Regions from separate parts of the Arthrobacter ramosus genome, predicted to be linked through region 2. Evidence: riboswitches for the same ligand, from Rfam matches in the RefSeq annotation. Region 2 holds a riboswitch; the other holds the start of a gene.
What was found. Region 2 has a riboswitch for cyclic di-AMP ahead of ABD742_RS19560 (aggregation-promoting factor C-terminal-like domain-containing protein). Riboswitches for the same ligand answer to the same signal wherever they lie in the genome.
Positions count from the first base shown of each region.

Region 1: another riboswitch for cyclic di-AMP. It lies ahead of ABD742_RS18240 (NlpC/P60 family protein); the one in region 2 lies ahead of ABD742_RS19560 (aggregation-promoting factor C-terminal-like domain-containing protein).

Region 1 is NZ_BAAAWN010000001.1:3,960,399-3,967,856, reverse strand. Features, by position in the region: gene serC (phosphoserine transaminase) at 1-81, opposite strand, end outside; gene ABD742_RS18250 (iron-dependent transcriptional repressor DtxR) at 433-1,128, shown strand; cyclic di-AMP (ydaO/yuaA leader) riboswitch at 1,255-1,462, shown strand; gene ABD742_RS18245 (M23 family metallopeptidase) at 1,465-2,283, shown strand; cyclic di-AMP (ydaO/yuaA leader) riboswitch at 2,429-2,595, shown strand; gene ABD742_RS18240 (NlpC/P60 family protein) at 2,601-3,365, shown strand; gene ABD742_RS18235 (HNH endonuclease) at 3,614-4,114, shown strand; gene mobA (molybdenum cofactor guanylyltransferase) at 4,152-4,784, shown strand; gene ABD742_RS18225 (DUF6457 domain-containing protein) at 4,816-5,103, shown strand; gene ABD742_RS18220 (molybdopterin molybdotransferase MoeA) at 5,100-6,425, shown strand; gene ABD742_RS18215 (FdhF/YdeP family oxidoreductase) at 6,488-7,458, shown strand, end outside.
Region 2 is NZ_BAAAWN010000001.1:4,253,637-4,261,094, forward strand. Features, by position in the region: gene ABD742_RS19550 (response regulator transcription factor) at 1-722, shown strand, start outside; gene ABD742_RS19555 (sensor histidine kinase) at 735-2,213, shown strand; cyclic di-AMP (ydaO/yuaA leader) riboswitch at 2,378-2,551, shown strand; gene ABD742_RS19560 (aggregation-promoting factor C-terminal-like domain-containing protein) at 2,554-3,309, shown strand; gene ABD742_RS19565 (bifunctional glycosyltransferase family 2/GtrA family protein) at 3,469-4,839, shown strand; gene ABD742_RS19570 (ArnT family glycosyltransferase) at 4,836-6,896, shown strand; gene ABD742_RS19575 (ArnT family glycosyltransferase) at 6,903-7,458, shown strand, end outside.

The DNA.
Region 1 (7,458 bases), 290 kb from region 2:
GCGGACCTTGGAGGGCCCGGCGCCGAAGCGGCCGTCCTTGGGCAGCAAATCGGCGGGGATAGTGATGCTGTTGTCGCTCACGGGATGCTCCAATGGTGAAGTAGCGGCCTAGATGGGTCGTGGCAGGTGGCAAGCTGCCCCTTCGACTCCCCAATTCTGCCTGACGCCGGAGGCGGGGGCAGAACCGACGGTGTCATAGTCCGCCACGTGGAAAGCATTTGTTCCGCCGGCTCTGGACGGGACAGTGGACGGGACGCTGGACCGGGCGCTGGACGGGGGCGCCGGAATTATCCGGAGTAATTCCAAATAAGCTAAGCTTGGAGCTGGCGCCCGGACCGGGACCGCCGGCGGTTCGGCCACCTGTTCGACCACTGAGGCGGCTGCGGTACGGTGGAAAATACGCAAGATACTGCGCTCGAGGAGCTGAGCTGGATGACGGATCTGATCGATACCACTGAGATGTATCTTCGGACCATTTTGGAGCTTGAAGAAGAGAACATCGTGGCTCTTCGCGCACGCATCGCCGAGCGCTTGCGGCACTCCGGCCCCACCGTTTCCCAGACGATCGGACGGATGGAGCGCGACGGCCTGGTGATTGTGTCCGATGACCGGCACCTTGAGCTGACTGAAACGGGCCGGAAACGCGCCACCGAGGTCATGCGCAAGCACAGGCTCGCCGAACGGCTCCTGGCAGATGTCATTGGACTGGACTGGGCTTACGTCCACGATGAAGCGTGCCGCTGGGAGCATGTCATGAGTGAGCGCGTGGAACGGCGGCTCTATGAGCTGCTGGACCACCCCACGGAATCGCCGTATGGCAACCCCATTCCCGGACTCGAAGCGCTGGGTGGAGTCGCCTCCCACGCCTTTACGGATGGCGTGGTCAACCTTCTCGACGCGATGAACGAATACTCACCTGAAAACCGGGTCACCGTCAGCCGCCTGGCTGAACCGATCCAGGTGGAACCGGAACTTCTGGTGCAGCTGGACGAGGGCGGAATCCGCCCCGGAGCCAGGGTTTCCCTGGAACGTGTGGGGGAGTACATCTCCGTTCGCGTGCCCAATATCGACGGCGCGCTGGAGCTGCCGCCTGAGGTAGCCTCGCACGTGTTTGTCACGGTCGCCTAGCCGGCCTGGCGAGGCGGCCAGCAAAGATAACGAAATTATTACCGCGGGGGCTTAATCCCCTATAGTTTATTACTGGCGCCGATACCAAAGCGTTACCTGATCCGAAGCCGAGTTCTGCCAGCGGATCAGGTGGATTAGTCCATTCACTGGCAGAAGCGGAGGAACCACCATCGGCTGTCGAAAGACGGCCTTGGGGTGAAGTCCGCAGCGGAAGTGCAAACAGCGCAGGGCCCCTTCGGTAGCTCTGCGCTTCGCGCCCTTCACGCGGACCGGGTCCACGATCTCTCTGGCCCGAATCCGACAGCTAACTTCGCAGGCTTGCCAGAGAGGAAAACCTTGACTACGCAGAACACCAGGGGCCGCAGGCGCGCGTCCGGTCCTACTGCTGAGCTGCGGAGCGCAAGCGCCGTCGAGCACGATCGGCCCCGCGATCCCCATCGCGAACTTCGCCGCCGCAAGGGTCCTTTGCGGCAGATAGCCGAGTTCGCTGCGGCGAGCGGGGCGGGACAGAAGGCCGGAGTGGCCCTTGCCGCGACGGGCCTCATCCTGACGGTCGCCATGCCGGGCACAAGCGCCATGACGGCCACGGCCGAATCGAGCCAGGCCGCCTCGGCGGTGGGCACCCAGCCTGAGATTCCGGCCGCGGCAAGCGCCACGATCGACTTCAGCCGTGCTGCGGTTTCCACCACGGCGGATCCGGACAGCAAACTCAAGCAGCTCTTGAGCGCGCAGTCCGTCGGCACCATCAAGACGTCGTCCTCCAAAGGCACCCTGGGGGCGCCGCTGGACACACTGACCACGGCCTCGCCTTTCGGCTATCGTGTGAATCCCATCACGGGCGGCTTGGGGGAGTTCCACCGGGGCCAGGACTTCGTGGCCCAGTGCGGCACCCAGGTCCATGCTGCCGCCGCCGGCAAGGTCACTTTCGCTGGCTGGCATCCGTATGGCGGCGGAAACCGCATTGTGGTGGACCACGGCAACGGCCTGGAAACCACGTACAACCATTTGTCTTCGTTCAACGTCCAGGTGGGCCAGACGGTCAGCCGCGGCGATGTCATCGCATTGAGCGGCACCACCGGCGCCTCTACCGGCTGCCACCTCCATTTTGAAGTCATGGTCAACGGCGACGTCGTTGACCCCCTGGGCTGGCTGTAGCCAATCCGATGGAAGCCTCTCGCATGCTTGTCACGCTCCGTGACCTGAATGTGACATTGAGCCAAAACTCATGTACCGTCTAAGACGCATCAACTTTTAGAGAGTTGATGCACTCGAGTGGATTGCCTAGCTCTGCCACTGCTCGAGGTTCCGTTCGCAAAACATCGTCTGGCAGAGGCGGGGGACCCACTTTTGGTCATCTTCACCGATGGCCTTGGGGTTAAGTCGCACAACTTCCGAGAGGGAGAAGTGTGGCCGGATGACTCCCATCCGAATCCGACAGCTTACCTCGCGGGCATAGGGAGAGGCCTCTTAACGTGTCTTCACGCTCTACTGTTGCGCGCCACCGTGCCGCGGTCACCAAGACCAACTCGCTTGCCGTTATCGCTAAGACTGTCGGCAGCAACGCCGGTGGCGTAGGCCGTCAGGCAGCTGTTATCGCAGCTGCTTCCGGTCTGGTGCTCACTAGCGGTATCGCAGCCAACGCTGCAGAAACCAACGTCCCTCGCGAGTCCACTTCGACCTCCGCCCTGGAAGTCCAGTCCATCGCCCAAGCCAGCATTTCGGCCGACTCCTCCGTCGCCATCAAGTACGAGCGCCCGGCGGTCTCCACCGAAGCTGCTCCGGTTGTCGCAGCTCCGGTTGCCACGCAGGAAGCTGCTCCGGCTACGCAGGCTGCAACGGGTGCCGCTACCGGCTCCTCGACGCTCTCTGTCACCGCTGCTGTTTCACCTGCAACGAAGGTTGCCAGCGGCAAGGGCGCAGCAATTGCTGCCGCAGCTTACGCACAGCTTGGCGTTGCCCAGGACTGCACCGCCCTGGCTTCGAACTCCCTGGCCGCTGTTGGGATCAACTTCCACGGCTGGCCGGCAGACTACCTCTCTCTTGGCCGTACGGTCAGCGCTGCTGAAGCGCAGCCGGGAGACTTGGTCTACTACCAGAACGGTGGCATGGGCATGGCCCACATCGCCGTTTACGTCGGCAACGGCATGGCGGTCCACGGCGGCTGGAACGGTGGCACCACCGCCCTTTACAGCGTCAACGTCGGCTCCGGCCCGGTCTTCATCCGCGTTGGTGGCTAAATAGCTCCGGCTACATAGCTTCACTGGAACATCCCCGCTGGTCCGCCCGCGGGGATGTTCTGTTTTAACCAGCATGCGCTATGTGTCCGGCACGTGAACTTTGACCGACACTGCCCTGGAACTCCGGCAAGGATTCGTTGATCTGGCCTCCGAGTGTTTACTCTTAGGTTGTCGATCCACAGCCCGTACATGCAGAGGGCAGCCGGCCCTCGCGCCCCTGACGGGTGCGGCCGTGAAGAGGTACGTGCATGCGCACACTCGTTCTGAATGCTGGATATGAACCGCTGGCGGTAGTAACCTTCCGCCGGGCGCTGGTCCTTGTGCTCACCGGAAAAGCGAGCGTAGTGGCCGAAGGCGACGAGCCTGTCGTCGGGCCGCAGGAGATTCTCGGACGTCCCTCCGTGATTCTGCTCAATCGCTACATCCGGCCGAGGTACAACACCATCACGGCGGTTACACGCCGCGGCGTCTTGCGCCGTGACGGTCACCGCTGCGCCTATTGCGGGAAAGCAGCCCACACCATTGACCACGTCCACCCCAAATCCAGGGGCGGCGCGGATTCCTGGGAAAACCTGGTGGCAGCGTGCTTGCGCTGCAACAACGCCAAGAGTGACCACACTCCAGCCGAGATGGGCTGGAAACTGAGGTTCACGCCGGCGGCGCCCACCGGGACTATCTGGCAGATCAAGGAGCTTGAGAAACCTGCGCCTGCATGGGATCCCTTCCTCCTGCCTGAATCGGCGGCCTGAACCGGAATTGAGCCTGCTTCCCGGGTAATCTGGGCGAGTGGACTTTGATGCGGTGATACTGGCGGGTGGCAAGTCCTCCCGCCTCGGCGGCGTGCCCAAAGCCCAGTTAAGGTACGACGGCGCCACCCTCCTTGAGCGTGCCGTGGCGGCCGTGTGCGGGGCCGGGAGGGTCGTCGTCGTCGGGCCGGATCCCGGCACTTTGCCGGACGGCACATTGACCGCGCGGGAGGACCCGCCCTTCGCCGGACCGGCTGCCGCGATCGCCGCCGGACTCGCCGCGCTAGAAGCGCAAGGCGGCGAAGGGCAAGAAGAGGTGAGCCCGTCCACTAAGCACGCGCCCTGGGTCCTCGTCCTGGCCTGCGATATGCCCCTGGCCGCCGCCGCGGTTCCGGTCCTGCTCCGGGTACTTGCCGGCCACGAAGAAGCGGAAGGGGCCATGTCCGTATCCGCCGATGGCCGGAAGCAGCCGCTGCTCGGGATCTACCGGGTATCCGCTCTGCAACGGGAGGTGCAGGCTGCGGCAGAACAGGGCGGCCTGGCCAACGCCGCGGTTTTCCGGCTGCTTGCTAGGCTTGATCTGCTGGCCGTGCCTGTCCCCGCCGGGTCCACCGATGACGTGGATACCTGGGACGATGCCGCGGCGCTTGGAGTGGACGGCGACCTGCCGTGACAACAGCTGTACCGGACAGTGGAGGCGGATCGTGAAGAGCCAGGAAGAAACGCTTGAGGAATGGTGCAGGAGCCTGCTGCAAGCATATGAGCTGGAAGACGTCGAGATCGACATCAACGAGATCCTTTCCTTGGCGGGCGTTGCAGCCCATTCAGTGGTCCGGCCGGCGGCTCCCTTGACCACCTTCATTGCGGGCTTCGCGGCCGGACTCGCTGCGGGTTCGGGACAAGCGACTGAAGCTGCGTCGATGGATGCCGCGATGGGCCTGGCACGCACGCTCGCGAAGGACTACACGAACCCCGGAACCGACGCCGGATGACGGAAGCCCCCGAGCATGTCCCGCATGCCGACCACTTGTGGGCCGAGGCGCGCCAACTTGCCTTCGATAGTGCCACGCCCATTCCCGCCGCACCGGTTGCGCTGAAGGACGCCATCGGAAGGACCTTGGCCTCGGATGTCCACGCCCTGCAAGACCTGCCGCACTACGCGTCCTCGGCGATGGATGGCTGGGCGGTCAACGGCAGCGGCCCATGGATCCTCGCGGAAGCCGGCCATCGGCTGGCCCCACACCAAGCGAGCCCGATCGCCACCGGCGGCCTGATCCCGCCGGGGGCCAAGGCCGTGCTGCGGAGCGAGAGCGGGGTCCTGGCCACGGACGAAGATGGCTTACCGCTGCTCGCGCTCGGCGGGAACGCGAAGCCGGGCGAACCGCGCAACGGCCAACATATCCGCAACGCGGGAGAAGAAGCCGCGGCAGGCGAGCTGCTGATCAAGTCGGGCGTCGTCTTGAACCCGGCCCATCTCGCCCTGGCTGCCCTGGCCGGGCGTGATGAACTCGACGTGCTGGGCAAGCCCCTCGTGAAAATGCTCCTGACCGGCTCCGAAGTGGTGACCGCAGGTGTCCCGGCCCCCGGCCGGGTGAGGGATACCTTCGGTCCCCAGCTTGGCGCCGTCGTCGAACTCCTTGGCGGGATCCGCGGCGAGCAAATCAAGGTGGGCGACTCCTATGACGAGTGGCTCTCGGGCCTTGAAGAAGGCGAGCTGTCACCGGACGCGCCTCCCGCCGACGTCGTCATCACCACCGGGGGAACCGGCCGTTCGGGCACGGACCACTTCCGGCGGGCCATCGCGGAGCTCGGCGGCCGCTTGCTGATTGATGGAATTGCGATGCGTCCGGGACATCCTGGCGTTTTGGCTGAACTGCCGGACGGGCGCTTTGTCCTGGGTCTCCCCGGCAATCCGCTCGCGGCCATGATGGTCCTCTTCACGATCGGCGCACCGCTTCTCGCTGGACTGGGGCACAGGGCGCTGCCGGAGGTCGGCGAGGTTCCTTGCGGTGCCATACTCGACGCCGACCCCGGGCGCACGCGCTTGCTTCCGTTCAGGTTCGTGTACGGCTTGGCCTCGCCGGCCCCGCATGCGGGTCCCGGGATGATGCGCGGCCTCGCCAGCGCGGACGGAATCATGGTGGTGCCACCGCACGGCGTGCAACTGGGAGAGGCAGTGCCCGCTTTTCCGTTGCCGTGGGGGCCGCCGCTTCCCCTGCCGAAGTCCTCGGAGGATAAAACCAAGAAGACTCCTGCCAAGCCAGCCCGCAAGGTTTCGTCCGGTCCGGTGGACTGGAGCGCCCTGACGGGCTGAAAGTTTCCGGTGCCGAATGGACCCGGGTGGATTAGCGAGTCAGGCCTTGCAATGATGGGGGCATGAACAGGCATGCTCCCGAGCAGGACATCAACGAAGATGACCTCCAGATCCACCCACCCAAGCGCTCCGCCGCAGGCATCAAGGCAGTCACCGTGGCATTGGAACGCGGTTGGGCCCAAGCGGGCGTCAGCCGGACCGTCAAGTCAATGCTTCGCGTCAACCAACGGGACGGCTTCGACTGTCCCGGCTGTGCCTGGCCGGAGTCCATCACCGGCAAACGCAGTCCAGCCGAGTTCTGTGAAAACGGGGCCAAGGCAATTGCCGAGGAGAGCACCACGCGCGTTGTCGACGCGGAGTTCTGGGCCCGGCACTCCCTGGCCGAGCTTGAGGACAAGACCGAATATTGGCTCGGCAGCCAAGGCCGCATTGCCGAGCCCGTTGTTATCCGCCCCGGCGACACACACTATTCGCCGATCAGCTGGACGGATGCTTTCGCCCTGATCGGCGAGCACGTGATCGCCACCACGCCGGACCGCTGCGTTTTTTACACCTCCGGGCGCACGGCCAACGAGACCGCGTTCATGTACCAGCTGTTCGCCCGCAGCCTTGGCACCAACAACCTGCCAGACTGCTCGAACATGTGCCACGAGTCTTCCGGGAGCGCCCTCAACCCGACCATCGGGATCGCCAAGGGCACAGTCTCACTGGAAGACATCCACGAAGCGCAACTTGTGCTCGTTGTAGGCCAGAATCCGGGCACGAACCACCCGCGCATGCTCTCCGCCCTGCGTGATTGCAAGAACAACGGCGGCAAGGTTGTCGCGGTCAATCCTTTGCCGGAAGCCGGGCTCCTGAACTTCAAGGATCCCCAGTCGCTCAACGGCGTGGTGGGCGGTGGCACGGACATCGCCGATGAATTCCTGCAGATCAAGGTAGGCGGCGACCTTGCCTTGTTCCAGGCGCTGGGCCACCTCCTGCTGGAGGAGGAGAAGCGGCAGCCGGGAACAGTGGTTGATCGCGCCTTTATCGA
Region 2 (7,458 bases):
TGACCAACAACCTTCCGCAGCTCAGCCACCCGGACGGTTCCCCCATCCGTGCCCTCGTGGTGGACGACGAACCCAGCCTCGCCGAGCTCATGAGCATGGGCCTGCGCATGGCGGGTTGGTCGGTGGCGGTGGCCGGCGACGGTCCCGCTGCGGTAAAGCTCGCCAAGGACTTCCGTCCGGATGTCCTGGTGCTGGATGTCATGCTTCCAGGGTTCGACGGCGTTGAGCTGCTCGGCAGGATCCGCACCTTTGCGCCTGAGGTGCCCGCGCTCTTCCTCACCGCCAAGGATGACGTGCAGGACCGCATCGTCGGGTTGGCCGCCGGCGGCGACGATTATGTCACCAAGCCCTTCAGCATGGAGGAAGTCCTGCTACGCCTGCACCGCCTGGTCCAGCGCTCGGGAGTGGCCGCGATGGACACTGCCGAGCTGGTTGTAGGCGACCTGACCCTGAACGTGGACACGCGTGAAGTTACCCGTGGCGGCGAAGACATCCCGCTCACGGCGACCCAGTTCGAGCTCTTGCGCTACCTCATGGAAAATCCCAAACGCGTGGTCAGCAAGGCTCAGATCCTCGACCGCGTGTGGGACTACGATTTCGGCGGGCAAGCAAACATCGTGGAGCTTTACATCTCATACCTGCGTAAGAAGATCGAGGCCAACCACCCGCCCATGATCCACACCGTGCGCGGAGCAGGCTACGTCATCAAGCCTGCCGAATAGCCGGGGCGTCGAATGTCCGCACTCTCGGGTATCCCCCGCCAGACCGACCATCGTTGGTTCAATCCTTCAACCTGGCACTTGCGCACGCGCTTGATCCTTCTCTCCATGGCGCTCCTCGTGGCCATCTGCGGTGCCGTCGGGGTGGTCAGCTACGCCTCCATGGACGTGTTCCTCACGAAGCAGCTCGACCAGCAATTGATGCAGGCCTCCCATGGCCGCCCGCCGCAAGGCAACCCGGGCGGCCGTCCGGACCCCTTGGACCCCCGGGGCCAGAGCATCGGCACGCTGAATGCGCGTATTCTCGCAGGTCAGGTGAGCAGCGATGCTGGATTCTTGTCCTCCGATGCCACCCGTGCGCCGTTGTCGCCCAGCGACGCTCGAATCCTGTCCGCGCTCCCGCCCGATGGCCGCCCGGTTGATCGCACCCTGTCCAATGGCGGCTACCGGCTGGTGGCCACCGAAACTCCTTACGGCGATGTTGTCATCACGGGGCTGCCACTCGCCTCGAAAGAGGACACCGAGGCCTCGCTCGTGTGGACCATGGTGCTGGTGTCCTTGGGCGGACTGGTCCTGATCGGACTGGCCGGAACCGTGCTGATCCGCCGCACCATGCGCCCCCTGGAGCAACTCTCCGACGTCGCCACGAAGGTATCGAAACTTCCGCTCGACGCCGGTGAGGTGGCACTCGCGGTGCGCGTTCCGGCGTCGGCGGCCCACCCGAGCACGGAAGTGGGAAGTGTCGGCCATGCTTTGAACCTGATGCTGGACAACGTCTCGAGCGCCCTCGAAGCCCGCCAGCAAAGCGAAACGAAGGTGCGCCAGTTCGTCGCCGATGCCTCGCACGAACTGCGCACTCCGCTGACCGCCATCCGCGGCTACACCGAGCTCTTGCGCATGACCGAGACGTTCACCGAGGACGGGCGCAAGTCGCTGGGACGGGTGCAGAGCCAGTCCGAACGCATGACCACCCTCGTTGAGGACCTCCTTCTGTTGGCCCGGCTGGACGAAGGGAAGGCCCCCGAGTTCACCGATGTGGACCTCACGCAGTTGGTGATCGAGACCGTCAGCGACGAGAAGGTCATGGCCCCAGGGCACATCTGGCAGCTCAAGCTCCCGGACGAGCCCCTCACGGTCCGCGGCGACACCACTCAACTCCACCAGGTTTTGGCGAATCTGCTCTCCAACGCCCGCAAACACACGGAGGCGGGAACCACCGTGGTCACGGGCGTCATGCGTTCCGCCGATGGCAGCGCCGTGGTGACAGTGACTGACAACGGGCCGGGCATCCCGCCGGAATTCCAGGGCAGGATCTTCTCCCGCTTTGCCCGTGCCGACGCCGCCCGCTCCGGTTCCGAGGGCACCTCCGGGCTCGGCTTGTCGATTGTGGAATCCATTGTCCAGGCGCATGGAGGCACCGTCGAAGTGGCGTCGCGGCCCGGCCGGACGGAATTTGCGGTGCGGCTTCCGGCGCTCAGGACCGCCACGGCCTGAACGGCCGCCCAGGAGGGCGCGACGCCGGTGCGCGGCGGGCGCAAGTCGACGCACCGACGTCGTGATCTCCGTTACCTAAATGTGACTTAAGTAAAATCCTCCTGTACCGTCGAATGGGTGCGCGGGATCATTCCGGCCACCGCCGGGTAGGCGCCGAGCTCTGCCACTCCCCGGTGCCCAAAAATCCAGGCAGAGACGGGGGACCCAGGTCTCCGGGCAAGCGCTCATGTTGAGCCAGCCCTAGGGGTGAAGCCGTACCGCCACGATTCCCAGTGGCCACGGCCGGATGACCTCATCCGAATCCGACAGCTAACTCCGCAGGCGTCGAGAGGCAATCACCATGTCTGATTCCAGGAATCAGTCGCGCCCTGTTGCGCGCCACCGCGGCGAACCTGCCCGGAGAAACAAGTCACGTTCCACGTTGAGGCGAGCCGCCTCGAATCTCGGCACCGGCCAGCGCATGGCAGTTGTTGCCGGCGTCGTTGCCGTGTTCCTCGGTGCAGGTGCCGCCACCCAGGCCGCCGGACAAGCCATCAATGCCCAGGACATGAGCCGCACGTCCGAATCCCGCGCGGCGGATAACTCAGCCACGCCATCGGCCGCCGCCACGCCGTCGGCGAGCGCAAGCGCAAGCCCCAAGCCGAGCGCCGCGCCGACGCCGAGCCAGGCACCTGCCCCCGCTCCGGCCGCCGTCGCACCGCAGGCCGCCGTCGCACCGCAGGCCGCCGCACCGGCCGCGCCCGCGGCACCGCCCGCTCCAGCAGCCCCGGCCGCACCTGTCGCCGTCGATGATCCCTCCGGCGCACAGGCTTATGCCGCAAGCATCCTTCCATCCTACGGTTGGGGTCAGGGCGAGATGTCCGCCCTGCTCACCTTGTGGAACAAGGAATCGGATTGGCGCACCACTGCCACCAACGCCTCCAGTGGCGCTTACGGCATTGGGCAATCGCTGCCGGGCGAAAAAATGGCATCAGAAGGCGCCGACTGGCAGACCAACTACCAGACGCAGATCCGCTGGGGCCTGAACTACATCAAGGAACGCTACGGATCGCCGTCCGCGGCGTGGTCCTTCCACCTGGCGCACAACTGGTACTAGACCAAGAGCCACGCACAAGTACGTCGAGGTCCGTCCCTCCAGGGGCGGACCTCGACGTATTTTGGCCAGGCATGTGATTCGCCACACCGGCCATACATCCACAGCCACGTCACAGGTTCCGCCTAAAGCCTTCATATTCTGCAACGGCACTCTGAATACATGACTCTCATCGAATCCACCTCCGGAACCCTGAAGGACCCCGCGGTGGTGCCGCCGGGCCTTCCCATCCCACCCAACACCCCCCTTCAACCCAGCACAGCGCGGCGCGCCCCCGTCGACACCCACACCGCCGTCCCCGTCCTCGATGTCACCATCCCCGTCTTCAACGAGGAACGCGACCTCGAAGAGTGCCTGCGCAGGCTTCACGGCCATTTGCGCGAATCCTTCCCGCATGGCTTCCGCATTACCGTGGCCGACAACGCAAGCACGGACAGCACCTTGAAAATCGCGGAGCGCGTGGCCAGGGAACTGCCTGAGCTCGCGGTTGTCCATCTTGAGGAGAAGGGACGCGGCAACGCCCTGCGCAAGGTGTGGCTCGCATCGCCGGCGCCGGTTCTGGCTTACATGGACGTGGATCTTTCCACGGACCTCGCCGCACTGGCGCCCCTTTTGGCGCCGCTGATCTCCGGCCATTCGGACCTCGCCATTGGCACACGGCTGACCCGCAACTCGCGGGTTGTCCGCGGCCCCAAGCGCGAGTTCATTTCGCGCAGCTACAACCTGATGCTGCACTCGTTCATGGGCGCCCGCTTCAGCGATGCCCAGTGCGGCTTCAAAGCGATCCGGGCAGATGTCGCACAGCAGATCCTCCCGCACACCATGGACAACTCGTGGTTCTTCGACACTGAGCTCCTGGTCCTCGCCGAACGCTGCGGCCTCCGGGTCCACGAAGTTCCCGTTGACTGGATCGACGATCCCAATTCCAGCGTCGACGTGGTGCGCACTGCCCTGGCCGACATCCGCGGCATGGTCCGGCTCACCCGGGATCTCGTCTCGGGCCGCATCCCCATTCCGGAACTGCGCGCAGCACTTGCACGCGGGCCGCTCCCGGCGTCGTCCCGCACCGCCGAGCAGAACCCGCGCAGCAGCCTTTTCGGGCAGCTGGTCCGGTTCGCCGCGATCGGCGCCGCGTCCACCCTCGCCTATGTGCTCATCTTCCTGTTCTGCCGCGGCTTCATGGACCCGCAGCTGGCCAACTTCCTGGCGCTGCTCATCACGGCCATCGCCAACACCGGCGCCAACCGGCGCTTCACCTTCGGCATCCAGGGCGGCAATCCCGTTCGGCACCACTTCGAGGGATTGATCGTCTTCGGGATCGGCCTCGCGCTCACTTCAGGGGCACTCGCCTTGGTGCACAGTACGACGACGCCGGACCGCTGGGGCGAGCTCCTCACCGTAGTTGCGGCGAACCTCGCCGCCACCGCAGTCCGCTTCCTGTTGTTCCGCCTTTGGGTCTTCCGGCAGCCTGCAGCGAAGGCGACTGCACCCACGACACAAGCCAAAACGCGCACAGAAACGGCAGCATCATGACCTCCACGATTACTCCCGCAAGCACGGGACCCGCCGCCGGAAGTGCCGGCGCCGAGGTTCCCGCCGCCCTCGGGACTGCGGACGGACCGCAGGGCCGTCACTCGGCAGGCCCGTCAACCCCGGATGCCACGCCCCGTTGGAAGCGATATGCCTTTGGCCGGCAGCCCCGCTGGGTGCGGCCGTCCGCCGCCGGGCTCCTCGTAGCCACCGCCTTCCTGTATCTCTGGAACCTTGCGGCCACCGGTTATGGAAACTCCTTCTACGCCGCGGCCATCCAGGCCGGCACGAAGGACTGGACGGCGTTTCTGTTCGGTTCGCTCGACGCCGGCAACGCCATCACCGTCGACAAGCCCCCGGCTTCTTTGTGGATCCCTGCTTTGGCGGGCCGGATCTTCGGCTTCTCGCCCCTGAGCATGCTGGTTCCCGAGGCGCTGATGGGCGTCGCCGCCGTCGGTTTCCTTTATCTGACGGTCAAGCGGGTCTTCGGACCAGGCGCTGGCTTGTTGGCCGGTGGCGCTTTGGCACTGACCCCGGTGGCGGCGCTCATGTTCCGCTTCAACAATCCCGACGCCATGCTGACTCTGTGCTTGGTGCTCGCGGCCTACTTCACTACCCGTGCCATCGAACGCGCAGGCTGGAAGTGGCTCGCCGCAGCGGGCGCCGTGGTGGGCCTCGCGTTCCTGAGCAAAATGCTGCAGGGATTCCTGATTGTTCCAGGACTGGGACTCGCGTATCTCTGGGCCGCCCCCACCCCGTTGCGGCGGAGGCTGGTGCACCTGTTCGGCGCGTTGACTGGCATCGCAGTAGTGGCCGGCAGTTATGTTGCTCTGTTCCAGCTGACCCCGGCTTCGGCACGTCCTTACATGGCAGGTTCGCAAACCAACAGCTTCCTTGAGCTGACGTTTGGCTACAACGGGCTGTCCCGCATCACCGGCTCGGGCGAAGGGACACCCGGCGGAGGCGGGGCCCCTGGCGGAGGCGGCCTCGGCGCCTTCGGCGGCGGTGGCGGCAACAGCGGATTCGGTGGAGCAGCCGGGATTACCCGCATGTTCGGCACGAGCTTTGGTGGTGAGGTCTCCTGGCTTCTCCCTGCTGCACTGATTCTGCTGGCAGCCGGCCTATGGTTCACCCGCCGGGAAGCGCGGGCCTCCCGTACCCGTGCCGCGCTTATCCTGTGGGGCGGGTGGATTCTGGTCACGGCGGGAGTCTTCAGCTTCATGAGCGGCATCGTCCACCCCTACTACGCGGTAGCCCTCGCACCGGCAATCGCAGCCTTGGTGGGCATTGGCAGCGTTGAGCTGTGGCGTGGCCGCGGGTATTGGCCGGCCAGGATCGTCCTGGCCGTGGTAATCCTCGGTAGTTCGGCCTGGTCCGCGGTTCTCCTGGGCCGCGACGCCTCATGGCTTCCTTGGTTGCGCATCGTGATCGTCGTCCTGGGTGTGGTGGCGGCCGCGGCAATCCTGCTTCGCCTCGACTCACTGCGGCCGGCTGGCCGGTTCCGGAACGCAGCGGCCGCGGCCGTCGTCGTCGTTTCCCTTCTGGCCGGCGGCCTCGGAACCGCGGCGTGGACGCTCGCGACGGCGGCTACCGCGCACTCCGGTTCCATCCCGACGTCGGGACCCAGCGGTTCCGCCATGGGCGGCTTCGGAAACCGCGCTGGAGGGTTTGGCGCCGCTGGTGGCGCGGGCCAGGCCGCGGGAGGACCCGGTTCCGAGGGGACGGCCGACGCCGGACTGACCGCTCTGCTGACGTCCACCACCACGAAGTGGTCGGCGATCGTCTCCGGCGCCACCCAGGCCGCAAGCCTTGAGCTCGCCACCCACACCAACGTGATCGCACTCGGTGGCTGGAACGGCGGCGATCCCTACCCCACGCTGGCACAGTTCCAGGACATGGTGGCCAAGGGACAGATCGGCTACTACATCGCAGGAGGCGGCATGGGTGGCGGCGGCGGATTCGGAGGCCAAGGCGGCAATTCCGAGGTAGCCTCCTGGGTACAGGCCAACTTCCAAGCCCAGACGGTGGGCAGCTCCACCGTCTACAAGCTGACAAAGTAGATCCCGATGACCACTTCGCATTTCACAGATACCGGTTCCAAGCGAGGGCAGCCGGTTCCGCCGTCGCGGTTGGTGGAGCCGCCGGAAGTGGCCGCTCCCCAGGGAGGGGGCGGCCGGCCCGGCCTGACCGGAAAGTCGCGACAGTCCCGAAAGTCCCGCCCCAACCATGGCCCGCATACGCTGCGGCACCGCGTGGAGCTCGGCATTGTGCTCCTCGCAACGGCGGTCCTGTATCTCTGGAACCTCGGCGCTTCCGGATGGGCCAACCCGTTCTATTCCGCAGCGGCCCAGGCCGGTTCGCAGAATTGGGCCGCGTGGTTCTTCGGATCCTCCGACGCCGCCAACTCCATCACGGTGGACAAGCCGCCTGCGTCGCTCTGGATCATGGGCCTCTCGGTGCGGATCTTCGGGCTGAGCTCCTGGAGCATCCTGGTTCCCGAGGCACTCATGGGCGTTGCCACGGCATGGCTGCTTTATCTCGCCGTCCGACGGGCCGCGGCCCCCGCCACCGGCAATCCACGGCTCGCCCACCGGGCCGGGCTGCTGGCCGCCGTCGTCATGG